3 regions of the Sporomusa sp. GT1 genome follow, and region 3 is predicted to be linked to each of the others. Evidence: riboswitches for the same ligand, from Rfam matches in the RefSeq annotation. Region 3 holds a riboswitch; each other region holds the start of a gene.

Region 1 (5,735 bases), on a different contig from region 3:
TCTGCATTGTGAAACATATGGTCGAACAATATAATGCCGGCCATTTCCGGTACATTGACAGCCTTGTGCAATCGATTTTTCCCGATATATTCCGCATGTTCCAGATAGCGGGAGCCAAAATGGGGTCCGGGTTCCAAGCCTAACTCCAAGAGGCAGGGATGGGAATTGAGCATTTGTTCATCAATTTCAATGATATCGCTTGGAGGAAAGCACAAATTCATTATCGCACCAAGCTTGGCTGCAAAAAATTCGCTTGCCAATACCCGGGAGCCAAATCGATGGTTCTGGAATTTGACTACATAGATATTATCATCCTGCGCACGAAAAAACTGGGGTGCAGTAACCCCGACGCCCACTTCGCCCAAGTATTCTGTAGCCATTAGCATATTGTCAGCCTCCCCGATAAAGAAAACACGGCTTGTGCCGAGCCTTTGGCGAAGGCAGAAGCCGATGTTGCCCTTATCCTGCTTTTAAGAAAGTTATACTTTCTGTTAGGAAAAAAAGACCCGGTAAAGAAAACACGGCTTGCGCTGAGCCTATGGCGAAAGCGCAAGACGGTGTTGCTCTTATCCAGGCGAAAGTTATACCTTCTATCAGGATAAAAATTTACCGAGTCTTACCTTAGCATTGCATTACCTTGACTCGGTTCACATCACAGCAAAAGTTAAATTAGCATTCGGTGGATCTGGACGCAGATGCTATAGCTGCGAGATTAATAACGGCAGTACTTACTGTATCATCAGAAATTCCCGAAGAGGTGGCCGGCCCGAATATTTCATCAACCGAGATAAAAGCCAATTCATCGTCGACATTGCCAAGGGTTCCTTGAAATATGAAACCGCCAAGGGTTGTAATTACCACATTATCACCAATCATGCGTCTTAGAATGCAAATCAACTCACGGCTCTCTTGCCGTTCGTTGGTTTCGGTTCTTTGTGATACACCGTCGGCACCGGGACAATAATCATTACTAAACGGATTAGTCCTTACTCCTGTAGCTTTTGCAACGATCTGCCAAAGATCAACATGAATAAATTTTGCATCCACAACTTCTCCGCCAGGAGAAAGAATTTCTGCGTTTGACTCCGCTTCAATGGCTGGCGTTAAAAAGGCGACCCGGCAGTCATCAATTTTTTGCAGATTACCAAAATAAACGATTCCGTCGAAGCCAAACAATAATACGTCGGTGTTTAACTCACGCTGAAGCTCCCTAATCAAGCACTCGTTGCGGAGCTCTCTGAATATGCTCATAAGTATGGACCCCCTTCAATATCTAAAATCACAAGGTGTGTTTACTATACTGTATGAGCCATATAATAAAAGTGTTACTCCCACATCATGGCAAACAGGATAGGGGCAGGTAACAGTAGTGCAGACCAGAAAAATGTTTGTTCCTAATTTACATATGCAGGGATTATTACCTTGGGCAACGAAGATGATAGATAGGAAGAAAATCATTTCAAGGAGGGAATACCTATGCCAATTGTACAAATTGACCTGATTGAAGGACGTTCACTAGAGCAAAAACGTGAAATGGTAAAAAAAGTAACCGAAGCTATTGTAGAAACAGCCAAATGCCCGCCTGAAGCCGTAACTATAGTAGTACGCGAAGCTTCTCCCCAGCATATCGGCAAAGCCGGTAAACTAGTATCTGATAAATAATTGTTGAAGCCATTTCGCTTGCGAAATGGTTTCAATTTTAGAAAGGTGGCGCTTCTCCGATGATACCCATACAATTTGCGTTTGAGCTTGAAACTTCGTTAAGCAGACAAATAGAGACATTACATGACACTGCCACCACCGGCACTGTGCCAATACCGGTATTGGGGCTTATCAAAAACTCTCAGACGGAATTTTTAAAACTTTTATCAGCACTCAATACCGGCGAGAGCGACAGTGTTCGATACCCGTCGGTAACGGAGACCCAATTGCTGGGCTCAGACGCGGTCTGGCAGCAAGCTACCCAAAATACAACTGCTGCTAATGCCGGTCTGCAGGAGCTTACTGCTCTTTGGTCGATTTACATTACCATCGACAAATGTGTGCAGTTTTACCAGCAGGCGGCTGTAAACAGCGCACAGCCTCAGGCACGGCTGTTTTTTAGCTCGCTTAGTCATGTAAAAAAAATTCTGCGCAGAAGGCTTGATGGCATTATTCAGATTTACTACAATTATTTTTGGGGAGAGTTAGGGTTTGCGCCGTTTATTTTAGGAAAAGACTAGGTGATGCAAATTTCAAGGTAACATAATAATAACTCTGATGGGGCTGCCATGCTGGTAGTCTCATTTAATTATGTAGCTATATTGCGGTTTCAGCGGCCGGACTTACGCTAGCTCTCAGTTGACATTTATTTATGCGTCCGGACAAGCATAACCTAGGAAAAGCCCGGCTAATAATCAATATCGCCGGATAACTACTTCTAAACATGCTTGCCTAACCGGCGGATATTCTGTAATATATAGGCCATGCCGAATTTCCAGAGAAAAAGGAAAACGGGGGAACCATTTCCGGGGTGAATCCGCTAACAAGCGGTAGGGATTTCCCTTTGTCCCGAACCCGTCAGCTAACCTCGTAGGCATTTAGAAAGGGGTGTTTTACAATGAAAAACATCAAAAAAATTATTTGCAGTACCCTTACCATGGCAGTTTTAACTGCCGCGATTTTACTGCCGCAGGCATTTGCCGCACAGGCTGGCCAACCTGGCTATAAAGCCGTTTTGGACGTAAAAGCTACCGCCTACGCTCCCGGACCGCACGATAACGGTCAATGGGGCAACCTGACTTACCTGGGTACCCAGATACGCCCTGGCGTAATTGCTGTTGATCCCCGGATTATTCCCCTTGGCTCTAGAGTATATATTGAGTTTGCCGATGGCAATACCATGTATGGTGTGGCCGAGGATACCGGCGGCGCAATCAAAGGCAATCGTATCGACATTGCCATGCAATCTGTTGAGCAGGCTTATGAGTTCGGAATTCAGAATGTAAAAGTATATGTTCTTAATTAACAACAATGCCTGGCTTTTGCCAGGCATTGTCTACTGCATAACAGAGGTGCCTGCGCCTTTATAATATTGACGGCTGTCAGCACCACGCCAGCGGTTTTTCTTATTTTTTTTATGAATTACATACAAAGTGGTAGATTTGGTAAGTTTATTTATGTTATTATAATTAGAAATACCTATTACGAGATGTTGCATGAAAGGAGTCAGTTAATGTTTGACAACAAATTTGGCCCCGAAGGTTTAACTTTTGATGATGTTTTGCTTGTGCCGGCAAAATCCGAAGTTTTGCCTAGAGAAGTAGAAGTATCCACGTATCTGACAAAAAATATCAAGCTGAATATTCCTATAATCAGCTCCGGCATGGATACAGTCACCGAAGCACGTATGGCGATTGCCATGGCGCGTGAGGGTGGCATAGGGGTAATACATAAAAATATGCCAATTGCGCGTCAGGCTAATGAAATTGACAAAGTCAAACGTTCAGAGCATGGAATTATTGTTGACCCAATATTTTTATCTCCGAACAACACCCTGCAGGATGCTCATGATCTTATGGAAAAATACCGCATTTCCGGTGTACCGGTAACTGAACATGATAAGCTTGTCGGTATCCTGACCAATCGCGATTTGCGTTTCGAAACAGACTTAAGCCGGAGAATCGGCGATTGTATGACCAGAGAACATCTGATCACTGCCCCTGTTGGCACTTCCCTGGAAGAAGCCAAGGAAATCTTGCGTGAGCACCGGATAGAAAAGTTGCCGCTGCTTGATGCTGAGGGGAATTTAAAAGGACTTATTACTATTAAAGATATTGAGAAGGCGCAAAAGTATCCAAGCTCAGCCAAAGATCCCAAAGGCCGTTTACTGGTGGCAGCCGCCGTTGGTGTCGGCGCAGACATGATGGACCGGGTTGAAGCTATTGTAGCGGCCAAAGTGGATGTTATTGTTGTCGATACCGCCCACGGTCATTCGCAAGGTGTACTTAACGCAGTAAAGAAGATTAAGGATACATTTCCTCACGTCGACCTCATTGCCGGTAATGTTGCTACAGCGGAAGCTACCCGTGACCTGATTGAAGCCGGCGCAGATGCCATTAAGGTAGGCATTGGACCAGGTTCCATTTGTACTACCCGGGTAATTGCCGGTATCGGTGTACCCCAGATTACAGCAATTTATAACTGTGCCCAAGCTGCGCGCCCGTATAATGTTCCTATTATCGCTGACGGCGGTATCAAATATTCCGGCGATGTTGCCAAAGCCATTGCAGCCGGGGCCCAGATCGTAATGATCGGCAACCTGCTGGCCGGTACGGAGGAAAGTCCTGGAGAAACCATTATTTATCAAGGACGCAGCTATAAGGTATATCGTGGTATGGGTTCTTTAGGTGCTATGGCAGAAGGCAGTAAAGACCGCTACTTCCAGGAAAATATGGACAAACTGGTTCCGGAAGGAATAGAAGGCCGGGTTCCTTATAAAGGTTCTGTTGCCGACACTGTGTTCCAGCTGATTGGCGGCCTGCGTGCCGGTATGGGATATTGTGGCGTACGCAACATTGAAGAGCTCATCTCAAAAACCCGGTTCATCAGGATTACCGGTGCCGGTCTTAAAGAAAGTCATCCCCATGATATAAGTATCACTAAAGAATCACCAAATTATAGTGTTTAATAAAGAAAACACGGCTTGTGCCGAGCCCGTGGCGAAGGTGGAAGCCGATGTTGCCCTTATCCTGCTCTTAAGAAAGTTATACTTTCTGTTAGGATAAAGAAAACACGGCTTGTGCCGGACCGCTGGGAAGGGAAGCCGAAAAAAATGCTTTGGACAATAGTCCAAAGCATTTTTACATATTTACCACGGTGACGGTGTTTCAAAATTAACTACACGAAATTCGAAGTGACGGTCCTGATAAAACTTGATAATAGCAGGCAGCGCTTTCACCGTCTCGCTATGGCCGCGTCCATCATGCATAAGTACAATGGCATGGCTCCATAAATGTTTGCTTTCCATTTGAAAAGCGATGTTGCGCATAATCTGGCCGGCCTTCTCCCGGGAAGCGTCGCCGGAACTTATGTTCCAGCCTATTTCCACATAGCCCAGACGGGATAATGTTTCCCAGTATTCTTTGGTAAAACTGCCTGCCGAACCACCGGGAGCCCGGGAAATACGCGATCTTACACCAGTTACTTGCTTTATAATTTCATCGGTATGACGCAATTGGGATACATAGGAATTAGCGGATTGATACAGTTCACGATATACGTGATTGTAAGAATGATTGCCGATAGCATGGCCTTCCTGATAAATGCGACGCAGGATTTCCGGATGCTTTTCAATCTGACTGCCAACAACAAAGAAAGTTGCCTTGATATTATGCTTTTTCAAAATATCAAGAATAAGCGGGGTATTTTCCAAGTCAGGACCGTCATCAAAAGTAAGGTATACTACTTTTGTTCCATAATACGGGGTAACCGGCGGCAGTCCCAAAGCCAGTCCTTGGTGCTGGCGCTCTGTGACGGTAAACACATCATAAACCGGTTTGTTGCCTGCCGGCAGGTACTCCGGGTTTTCATTCAGATAATAAGCGTCAACAGCATCATTGGGCAAAGTATAGTTGCTTTCTGCCGGGAAAGATTCCTGATGGGCAGGCAAACCTACTGCCGCTGCGGTGTCGTTATTAGAAAACGCCAGTAATGCCAGTGGCGATGACGCTAAGATGATTAGACAAACAGCACTT
Region 2 (5,735 bases), on a different contig from region 3:
AAGTACCGGCAGTAATTTTATCACAGTTGGAACAGTGGTTGCAGGGATTGACGCTGGGACCCTGCTCACAATTGAGTGACTTTGCCAGAATTTTGGCCGTACTGGTTTTCCCCGTACCACGCGGACCGGAAAACAGATAGGCATGAGCAATCTTGCCGGTGGCAATGGCATTCTTCAAGGTGGTACTAATATGCTCCTGACCGACTAAGGAATCAAAATCCTGCGGCCGCCATTTGCGGTATAAAGCCACATAAGCCACGCCCATACCTCCTTTACCCCGCTAAGACATTAGATATTGCAAGTTTCATTTATATTCAACATTACTAAAATATTTCCCTTTTTCAAGAAAATAATTTATCCGCCACCGTATGTATATCCCACGGTAAAGAATCTGGCAGGCGCAGGCGGGTGGTGCAGTTTGCCATATAACAAAAAAGCAGCCCTCATTGGCTACTTTCAATAGATATATTATATTGCTTCCGCGTACCATACGGCCTTGTTTCCCACGACGGACCACAGCAGATACCAGGCACCCTTACGGCACATAAGAAGTATCACTTAGCGCTGCTTCCTTCCGGACCTGACGCGATTCATGAGTTCCTATTGCGTAAGACCCGGCACTGCTACAGTCCGGCCTAGAAAACAAAAAGCCGTATACCGGCCTTGAATTTTATGGCGGAGAGAGAGGGATTCGAACCCTCGGTACAGTTTCCCGTACACACGCTTTCCAGGCGTGCTCCTTCAACCGCTCGGACATCTCTCCAAGTGCTCTCAACAGAAACTTATTATATCTTATTTTTCAAATCAATGCAAGCGGTAAATATTGCAAGCCCGGCAATATCACCAGACAAACCGTCAGCCAATTGATACTGCTTAATTATACCGAGTACCAAAAGGCTTGTCAAGTTTTTGAGTAAAGAAAAACCGCTGCTGCGGCCTTACAGCCGGCAACAGTACTGAGGCGCCGGCAGCGCAGTGTTATCTGACAGACACCGGTGCCGGACCTCCCGGGTGTGATCCCGGAAGGTCCGTCCCGGTTATTTTGTCAAATGATACGGCACTGTGGTTACAATGACATTTTCTTTCCAAATAAGAGTATTGCGCAAGAACCAGCCGGTCTGGTTGTGCAATAACCGGTGCCATGCTTTTCTGGTTTCAAACTCCGGAATAATGACGGTGATATAATCATTCGGCCCCTTCTCCCGGCATCTTTTTTCAATAAAATGCAAGAGCGGGCGCATTAACAGCCGGTACGGCGAACGAATAACCACCAATTCCACACCAGGGTCCCACAGCTTCCATTTTTCTATGACCTTTTTGGTCAGTTCATCATTGTCAGATACATGAACGGCCAGGATATCATCACCGATCATTTTGGCGTATTTGATGGTCTCATACACAACACGGGTGGGACTGGATACAGGCACAATAACGGTGTGTTTGCCTTTGGGAAAGGTGGCCGCACCTCTTTCATAGCATGCTTCGGGCAGGTGCAATTGCTCCGACATGGTATTATAATGTCCCCGGATGGCTTTAAATATATAAATCATGATGGGAATGAAAACAAGCACAACCCAGGCTCCATAAAGGAATTTCGTTACCGTAATAATCAGAACCACCAAGCCGGTGACGGCAGCGCCAAGACCGTTGAGGAAGGCCCGGACCTGCCAGCCCTTACCCCGCTGCCGGTACCAGTGCACCACCATACTGGCCTGCGCAATGGTAAAGGAAATGAAAACACCTATAGCATACAAGGAAATCAGGTGCTCGGTATCTCCCTGAAAAGCGATAATCAATAACGCAGCGGCAAGGGTGAGCAGGATAATCCCGTTAGAAAAGGTTAACCGTTCACCGCGGGTTGACAGATAGCGCGGCAGGTAGCCATCTCTGGCGACAATAGCCAACAGCATCGGCAACCCGTTGTAGGCGGTATTGGCGGCCAGATATAACACCAGCATGGTCGTGAATTGAATATAGTAATACACTGCCGAACGGCCAAAAATTTGCTCAGCCAGTTGCGACATGGCGGTTACTTCGGCAACAGGCAGGATATGATAGTGCATAACCAGATAGGTGATACCCAGGAACATAAAGCTCAGGATACCGGCCATCCAATAGGTGGTAACCGTTGCGTTACGGGCCTCAGGCTGCTTGAACATCGGCACACTGTCAGCAATAGCCTCAACCCCGGTCATAGAGCTGCAGCCATTGGCGAAAGCCCGCAAGATGACAAACAGCATGGCCCAGTCCAGTTGCTGACGGGCCAAAGACTCCGGCGGCAACAGATAGGGTGCGCCGGTGAAGGCTTTCCAGACACCTGTTGCAATTAAAGCAATTACGCCGAATAAAAAGGCGTAGGTGGGTATAACAAAGGCATTGGACGATTCCCGGACACCACGCAGATTCACCAGCATCAGCAAACCAAAGAGCACCATTACATCCAGGGTCACTTCGTGCCCGGCAAGGTCAGGCAGAGCGGAAACAATGGCCGCCGTACCGGCTGAGACGCTTACAGCGGCTGTCAGCACATAATCGGCAAATACCGAACCGGCAGCCACCAGCGCCGGCATTTCTCCCAGGTTTTTTTTGGCCACAGCGTAGGCCCCGCCCCCGCCGGGATTGGCCTTCGCAACCTGCACATAGGACAAAACCACGATGCCCAGCAGTAGCAGAATGGAGAGCGCTACCGGCGCCATAAAGCCATAGGCAATAATACCCGGAACAGCCACCAGGGTAAGCATAATTTGTTCCGGCCCGTAAGCCACCGACGATAACGCATCAGAGGAAAAGATGGATAAGGCTTTCCACTTGGGAAGTTTTTCATGAGCCAATTCCCGGTTGTGAAGGGGTTTGCCGATTAGTAATCGGCGAAATTCGCGCATCATACCAGCGCCTCCAGTTTCATTATTCGATTTTTGGGCATAAGAAAAAGACCTGACGGCCTTTCGACCCCTTGCTTTGGCCTGCGAAGTTAGCTGACGGGTAGGATGACAAGAGAAAACATCCCTTTTGTCACAAGGACAAAATTAACCCCAAAAGTGGTTCCTCCGCTTCCATTACGGAACTCGGCCTTATATTGTGTATGCATTGTTATCTTACTGCTTTTCTAATCAAACATAAAGTCCTGCTACACTTGGCTTATGCCTGCTTATCGCTGCCTATAGGCACAGAACACAATAGGCTTGACGGCTCGCAACAGCACGCTATTTTCCGCCCTCGCACTCGGTCTTTCATTACGGTTGATATACGAAAAATATCCCTGCCGTTCCGGTAAAGAACGGCAGGGATTTCTCCAGGCTTATGCTTTCTTGAATACTTTCTTCAAGCTAAACTTTCCTTGTTGAATATCGTCAAATATCGTGTACACTACCGGCACTACCACCAGGGTGAGAATGGTCGAAGTCACCAGACCGCCAATGATGGCGTGAGCCATCGGCGCCCGGGCTTCAGCCCCCGGCCCGATTCCTAACGCCAGCGGCAGCATACCGAAAATCATTGCCGCAGTTGTCATGATAATCGGGCGCATCCGCTGGATGGCTGCTTCGACTAATGCCTGGTTGCGTTCCACGCCTTGTTCACGACGCTGTTTGGCGAAATCCACCAGCAGGATAGCGTTCTTGGTTACCAAGCCCATCAGCATAATAATACCGATGAGGGACATCATACTGAGTTCACTGCCCATAACCAGCAGACCGATGATGGCTCCGATTATGGCTAACGGCAAGGCCAGCATGATGGAAAAAGGATCAAGGTAGCTTTCAAACTGGGCTGCCAGGACAAAGAAGATAAACAACACTGCCATGCCCAGCGCCAGGACCATGCTGCTAAAAACGTCATTCATGGATTCCGTCTGACCGGTAGCCACAAATTGATAGCCTTCCGGCATATCAATTTCAGCCGCTTTTTTCTCAAACGCAGAGTTAAACTCGCCCAAAGTGATTCCGCTTAAGTTAGCCGAAATGGTAATTTGCTGCTGATTGTCATAACGTTTGATTTGGGCGGGACTGGTAGCATAGACAGTGTCAGTCACCTGTGACACCGGCACCATGACGGCCTGGCCGGCCTCATCGCGCGCCGTTCCTGACAGGTATACCTTGTTGACATTGCCCAAACTGCGCCGCTCTTCCGGATCTAAGATGACCCTGACATCATGTGAGTCGTCGCCGTCCTTGTACTGGGTGACAACCTTACCGTTAAACATGGTCTGCAAGGTATCGGCAATGCTGGCTGACGAAATACCCAAGTCAGCCGCCCGGTCACGATTCACAATGAATTGGGCGTCAGGGTTACCGGGTTCATAGCTTGACGATACTTCGACGGCTCCCGGAATACCGGCAACCGCTTGCTGTACCTGCTCGGCAATCACCGCCAAGGTTTCCAGCGACTGCCCCTGGATAACCAGCGACACCGGTTTGCCGCCTGACAGACCTGACTGTTTCATGACACTGATATCTGCGCCGGGAATATCCTTGAGCTGTTGACGCAGGCCGGCAATAATGTCGTTATCGCTGACACTGCGTTCACTTTTCGGCACAAGCTGGCTAAAAATACTAATCTCTCTGGTATTAGCCACACTATAGGTCATTTCAACTTCAGGAATGGCGCCGATAATTTGCGACATGGCATCAGCCATATCACCTACGGCAGCCACACTCATTCCCGGGTCGACAGTAGCCGTTACGGTAAATTCCCCGTTATCGGCATCGGGCACAAAGGTTGTACCCAGCAGCGGTGTGAGCAGCAGGCTGCCGACAAATAGAACTGCCGCTGCCAGCAGCACTTTGCCGCGGTGACCCAGAGCCTGACGCAAAAACTCACCATATTTGGCGGTTAATTCGTCAAATTTTCCATTCCAGGTCAGCCAGGCCTGGCTTAATTTACCGGTCCCCTTAATGGACGCGTGATTCAAATATTTAGACGACAGCATAGGTGTTAAGGTAAAGGCCACAAATAAGGAAACCAATACACTGGCTGCCACGGTAATGCCGAACTCCTTAAAGAACTGACCGACAATACCGCTCATCATGCCCACCGGCAGGAATACCGCCACCAGTGTAAAGGTAGTGGCCATAACCGCCAGCCCGATTTCGGCTGTTCCCTCCAGTGCAGCCGTCATTTTGTCTTTACCCATTTCGAGATGGCGCACAATATTTTCAATAACGACGATGGCATCGTCAATCAACAAGCCAACCGCCAACGACAGCGCCAACAGTGACATGGTGTTAAGGGAAAAGCCCAGCGCCTTCATAACCACGAAGGAAGCGATAACGGAAACAGGAATGGTTATGCCGGAAATGATGGTACTCCGCCAGTTTCCCAGGAACAAAAACACAATGGCGACAGCCAGAACACCGCCGACCACCAGGTTAAACTGCACGTCCTCCACCGATTCCTCGATGGTCTTGGAGTTATCGCGAACCACCACCAAATCAACTCCGGACGGCAGCTCTTTTTTGATCGTCTCCAATTCTTTCTTGACAACAGCTACTGTTTTTACGGTATTGCTGCCTGACTGCTTCATAATGTCAATACCAAGAGCCGGTGTACCGTTTACCTTGGTAAGGGTCTCAACCTCTGCGGTTGTATCTTTGACGTCGGCAATGTTTTTCAAATATAGCTGAACACCGCCGCGTGAGGCCACAGGAACAGTAAGAAACTGACTGGTTTCGTTGATTTTCCCTACCGCTCTAAGGTCGGTCTTGCGTTGACCATCGGTTATCTTACCGCCGGGAGAA
Region 3 (5,735 bases):
CTCAAATAGGTTTATTCCTATTCTTGCCAGTAAGGAAGATGTTTCAAACTTATTTACACAAAATTTTCTGTGCCCTCTGGAAGTCCCATATAATATCTCCATTCAAGTAATGAGCAACACCACTCTCAATAAAAGCATATATTCGCTATAAAGCTATTTTTTCCTTTAAAAATTCTGTTAATTTCCTTGCTCATTCATTGACAATAATACTGTTGCTACTTCAATCTGCCTTATCCGCCATTCATTGTCTTCATATTTCCATATGGAAGTTACATTGGCCACCAGATCAGCGTTGTATGCCCCTACCACCCGTTGATGACCACGAAGCTCATAGGTGCCGTTACGGCTAAAATCAATGGGTTCTATTACTGAAAATGGATAGGAGTATGGCTTAACTTCTTTTAAAAGCTTACCTTCCGGGCTATACACATTACTGCCAAGATACCTGTCTTTATTAGCACTGAGATCAACAATGGTACTGCGTCCGGTATTTTCGTTGACTAATTCGGCTTTAAAGCCATCAACAAACCTGCCGGTAAACTTTGCTCCACCATTATTCTTTTCAGCAAAAATCACCTTCGGTTCGGCGCCACTGAAAGTAGCGATAACGTGTCCCACAATGCCGCCGCTGCCACCTGTTGGTGCCGACACCATAACATCACTGATCTTATCGCCGTCAAAATCTCCCACAAACAACTTAGCTTCGTAACCGCCGAAATTCTCCAATTGAGTAGACACCTGGTTACCGGTCGCACCATTTTGAACTATGATATCGATTTGGTCGGCATATATAGCGTCCGGTTTTGCTTTGCGACCAATTAAGAAGATATTGTCTTCGATAGCATCACCAGTAACATCGGCAATTTTAGCGTCAAGTACATACCTCCCGGCAGGCAGCTCAATTTTTGCCGGTTCCATTGCCAAGCTGCGCGCCGCACCGGTAACATGACCTGCCGCATTATAAACGGTTTTCACTGTATTGGTCTCATAAGAGCCTTCCTGTGCCAGGTACACTGACGGAACAAAAAGAACTACAGCCGATATAATTCCCGCAATTTGTTTTTTATATTGCATATCACGAAACTCTCCTTTTTAAAAATCACTTTGTTATTACAATAAACGTAAACCTATCAAAAAAGTAACGAAAATAGCTAAGTTTCTTAAAAAACAGAAAAGCCCACAGATACATTTCTGTGAGCCTGTTTTTTTGCATTCTGGTGGGACTAACTGGACTCGAACCAGTGACCCCTACGATGTCAACGTAGTACTCTAACCAACTGAGCTATAGTCCCTCAACTCAGGTAAATTATATTACGGTTAATTATAAAAGTCAAGGTACTTTATAAATTAGTACAGAATATTGTTGGCAATTACCAGACGTTGAATTTGGTTGGTTCCTTCGTAAATCTGCATGATTTTAGCATCACGCATATATTTCTCCGCAGGATACTCTTTGGAATAACCATATCCGCCCAGCACTTGAACAGCATCCACCGTAACCTTCATCGCCGTGTCAGCAGCAAAGCATTTAGCAATGGCAGATTCTTTAGTATAATCCACACCCTGGTCTTTCAGCCAGCAGGCTTTATAAACCAGCAGCCGGGCAGCCTCAATTTGCATCGCCATATCAGCCAGCATAGCCTGTACAAGCTGGAACGAAGCAATAGGCTTATCAAATTGTACGCGCTCCTTGGAGTATTTAACAGCCAATTCAAAAGCCGCCTGAGCCAATCCCACCGATACCGCACCAACAAACGGCCGGGCAGCATCCAGTGTTTTCATGGCAATCTTGAAACCTTCTCCTTCACGGCCAATACGGTTAGTTGCCGGAATACGCACGTTGTCTAACACCAATTCGCAGGTATTAGAGGCCCTGATCCCCATCTTTTCTTCTTCTTTACCAACTGTAAAACCCGGAGTGCCGCGATCGACAATAAAAGCAGTCAGGCCACGGATACCGGCTGTTTTACGGGTATTAGCAAAAATAATATAAATTTCAGCAATGCCACCATTAGTAATAAAACACTTTGTTCCATTAAGAATATAATCTTCACCGTCTTTAACAGCGGTAGTGGCAACTGCTCCTGCGTCAGAACCGGCACCTGGCTCAGTCAGCGCAAAAGCGGCTAATTTACCATTATTAAGAACATCAAACATCTTCCGCTTTTGCTCATCAGTACCCAATAATACTACCGGATAAGAAGCTAAAGCATTGGCTGCCGTTGTTGTAGCTACACCAGCACACCCTTTTCCCAGTTCCTCATAGATAAGAGCGATTGAAAGGGCATCAAGACCTGGTCCATCATACTCTTCAGGAACAGTTAAATTGAGCAAGCCTGCTTCATCAAGCTTCTTCCACAGATCAGCTGGAACCACACCGTCTTTATCCATTTCTAAAGCGTGCGGAGTAATTTCTTTAGCCACAAAATCCTTTACCATCTTTTGTAGATCCAGTTGGTCGGGAGTAAAGTTAAAATCCATGCCTTGCCTCCTTATTGTTCGCATAATACAAAAAAATACTAAAGATAAGTATACCGCATAATGATTTTTTTGTTAACACCCAAATTGCAAAAAAATGAAAAAACGCGCTATTTTAACAGCAGTTTAGCGCCAACTGCAAGTAATACTAAGCCAAACAGCTGTTGAGGGCTGCAAGCCATACGTTCAAGGCCAAAGCCGCCAAAATGATCAATAAGAATGGCCGTCAATACTTGTCCGACAATTATAGCGGTAGTAGCATTGGCTACACCAACACTGGGGATACTGGCAGCTACCAAATATATTATGGCAACGCCAATCATACCTCCCAACCAGGAATACCAAGGTGCTCCTTGCCATGCGTACAAATTCCCCTTACCCATTTTAAACAAAAACAGCAAGATCATTACCAACAAACTTCCGGTAATTTGCACAATAAATGTGGCCTCCAAAAGACCAATAACTTTACTTAACGAAGAATTCAGCGACCCCTGCACCGCCATTAATACCCCGGAAACCAACGCTAATACCAATGGCAGCATTTCGCTTGAGATGAAGTTCAACTTAGACACGCCCCCGTATATTTGCACAATTCTAAGTGTAGTATAATACTTGGAAGTTATTAATATTCCAGGATAACCTGCTTTGGAATAAAAAAAAGAGGCTTACTCTGCTAAGCCTCTTTAGTCAAGTATATATACTGTTACTTGCCGAACGCCAAAAGCCAAAGCCTCGCGGCGGTTCTCATAAGCCAAATCAATACGGTTACCCTTAATCGCACTGCCGATATCGTCAGCTACTGCATACCCATAGCCTTTAATATACAATCTGGTTCCCAAAGGAATAACCGATGGATCGACAGCAACCAAACCCTTACGCAAATAATTGCCCCGGTATGTATAGCTGCCATTTCCAGGATCATGCGCCGTATACGCTGATGCCTTCATAACAATAGAGCGGCTGTATCTGCTGGGTTCACTCGTCAAGCGCCCAAGATAGGCGAATGTTTCTTTGTCAACAATACCCGTTACTTCAAGGTCATTATTACGTTGAAATTCTTTTACGGCCTTAGCGGTAATCGGACCGAAGATCCCATCAATCGCGCCGGCATAAAAACCACCATCTGCCAAAAACTTCTGCACAGCTCGTACTTCATCGCCACGTGCGCCAACAGCAATCGGCGCTTTTTCCGGCTGCTCCGCAGTCAATCCGACCGATGGGCTGCTTACTGCAAACAGCATGACCAATGCAAAAGTAAACGCCCAAAAGGCTCTTTTCAATGGTTTCACCTCTCTTACAATGCGCCTCCGAGGTTAGCTGTCGGGTTTGGGCAAAAGAGAATGTGAGAACGCCCTACCGCGATTGCGGATTCACCCCTGTATTTCTATTGGTTCCCCCGTACCATATAAGGATTCGGCATTATAAATATAATATACCAAATTGCAAGCTTGGTCAAATTCGATATCATGGTATATTCTTGTCATATCGTCTATTTCTTTCAGTTATTTAAAAATTTCAGGAAAAATTGGAGGCAAACATTATATTCCCAGCGCCGTGCATAACTCCTTACTCGCTACACCGGTAACAGCTACCCCTTTATCTGCTTGATAAGCTTTAACCGCTTCTTCTGTCATAGTGCCAAACAAGCCGTCAGCCCGTCCCTGAAAGTATCCCATCTCTTTAAGTTTGAGCTGCAGCGCAGCTACGTCGGAGCCTGAAGCTTTATATTTCAAATTTCTTTCAATCCTAATATTTCTGCCTGTAATGCTTACCGGAGTACCAATAGGAGTCCATTCAAACAGCTCTTCGACATCCTTATTGCGCATTCTGATACAGCCATGGCTGGCAAATTGTCCAATTGACCATGGCTTATTGGTCCCATGAATACCAAATGTGCCCCACGGCACATTTAACCCCATCCAGCGAGTACCAAACCCTGTTCCCCAGTCATAATCCTTCCATACAACATTCCATTCGCCAATAGGGGTGGGAGTTTTACTTTTACCCACAGCAATCCGGTACTTTTTGTAAAGCTCACCATCGTTATGGAGCTCTAACTCCCTTGACTGAACTTTTATTAGAATGCTCACCTTACCGGCAGGTGCCTCAAAGGGTTGCCGACTATCAATTGCCGCCAGGTCCTGTTCATCCATATACTCAAAGCCAAGAATGCTAAAAACAATGCTTAAAATAGCTAATACTGCTATACCGAAAAATATCCGTGAACGCCTGACTTTAAACGACCATAAGGAATTCACCTGGTTCGCCCCCTTACAGACTGTATTCTTCAGAAAATATATGCAGCTGTCCGCAAGGGTATGAAATTTTACATGCTGTCAGGCCAACAAAAAAATTAACCGGCTAAAGCCGGTTAATTTAACACATTACATCGCATTAGCTACCATAACCCAATGGCACTTTGCGGGATTAAGATCCAAATGAATATTATTCTTGACTGCGTTTGGCATCAAAATAGTTATTAGTGTTAGTAAGCAACGTAGAAAGCAAGACCACCTCATCCTGGTATCCGGCTAAACGGTCACTTACCTCTGCTTGGACTTTTTCCTGCACGCTACTACGCACAGCAGTCTCTACCGCCCGGGCAATGTTTTGCTTAGCCACATCCTGGTCCTGGACTGCCAGTTGCGCCGCAACTGAGCTAATATCATTAACAATATCCGCTTTTCCGGTGCGTTCAAGGGCAAATTGGGCAAGAGTTCCCCACAATGCCTGTTTATTGCCTTGTTCAAAATTATCCTTTATTTTCAACAACTCTTCAATCTGGGCAGCCTGTGCGTTGGCAGCAGATAATTCAGCCAGTTGGTCTCCCAAAGACGCAGCCTCTGCTTTAGGCATCGCCAACGAAAATATTGGCATTGCGAAAACCATCAACATGACAGCGGCTATCTTTCTTTTCACAATAATACTCCTTCCCCTTTAATGGTTTGGATTCGTAACACATTTTATCATATAGTTTACATAATTAATAGAGGTAAATTAAACAAGAAAACTGATTGCAAAAACAATCAGCTTTTTTTGTCCTAACAGAAATATAACTTTCTTAAGAACAGGATCAACACCGGCTTCCGCTGCGACGCGCCTGGATGGTGCTAATACCGATTGTGCCACGGATGGCATAGCAATTCGGCCCGCCAAAGACTCGGCACAAGCCGTGTTTTCTTTATTTAATGCAAGCAGTTATAGTACCATTTTCAAATACCGGAATAACTGACAAGGTATCTTGTTGTAAACATAAC

Evidence for each region. Region 3 has a riboswitch for cyclic di-AMP ahead of GT1_RS00025 (peptidoglycan-binding protein). Riboswitches for the same ligand answer to the same signal wherever they lie in the genome.
Region 1: linked by a shared signal. The riboswitch ahead of GT1_RS22640 (3D domain-containing protein) and the one ahead of GT1_RS00025 (peptidoglycan-binding protein) in region 3 are both predicted to bind cyclic di-AMP.
Region 2: linked by a shared signal. The riboswitch ahead of GT1_RS08195 (APC family permease) and the one ahead of GT1_RS00025 (peptidoglycan-binding protein) in region 3 are both predicted to bind cyclic di-AMP.

What each region holds. Positions count from the first base shown of each region.
Region 1 is NZ_BMBX01000003.1:248,241-253,975, forward strand. Features, by position in the region: gene GT1_RS06805 (HipA family kinase) at 1-386, opposite strand, end outside; gene GT1_RS06810 (hypothetical protein) at 670-1,251, opposite strand; gene GT1_RS06815 (2-hydroxymuconate tautomerase) at 1,477-1,662, shown strand; gene GT1_RS06820 (hypothetical protein) at 1,722-2,222, shown strand; cyclic di-AMP (ydaO/yuaA leader) riboswitch at 2,457-2,594, shown strand; gene GT1_RS22640 (3D domain-containing protein) at 2,600-3,007, shown strand; gene GT1_RS22140 (hypothetical protein) at 3,038-3,199, opposite strand; gene guaB (IMP dehydrogenase) at 3,215-4,669, shown strand; gene GT1_RS06835 (polysaccharide deacetylase family protein) at 4,850-5,735, opposite strand, start outside.
Region 2 is NZ_BMBX01000004.1:151,968-157,702, forward strand. Features, by position in the region: gene dnaX (DNA polymerase III subunit gamma/tau) at 1-265, opposite strand, end outside; tRNA gene GT1_RS08190 (tRNA-Ser) at 674-763, opposite strand; gene GT1_RS08195 (APC family permease) at 1,038-2,885, opposite strand; cyclic di-AMP (ydaO/yuaA leader) riboswitch at 2,946-3,081, opposite strand; gene GT1_RS08200 (efflux RND transporter permease subunit) at 3,299-5,735, opposite strand, start outside.
Region 3 is NZ_BMBX01000001.1:1-5,735, forward strand. Features, by position in the region: gene GT1_RS00005 (integrin alpha) at 178-1,074, opposite strand; tRNA gene GT1_RS00010 (tRNA-Val) at 1,216-1,292, opposite strand; gene GT1_RS00015 (acyl-CoA dehydrogenase family protein) at 1,348-2,481, opposite strand; gene GT1_RS00020 (DMT family transporter) at 2,589-3,041, opposite strand; gene GT1_RS00025 (peptidoglycan-binding protein) at 3,162-3,758, opposite strand; cyclic di-AMP (ydaO/yuaA leader) riboswitch at 3,765-3,907, opposite strand; gene GT1_RS00030 (L,D-transpeptidase family protein) at 4,017-4,736, opposite strand; gene GT1_RS00035 (hypothetical protein) at 4,924-5,397, opposite strand; gene GT1_RS00040 (2-phosphosulfolactate phosphatase) at 5,660-5,735, opposite strand, start outside.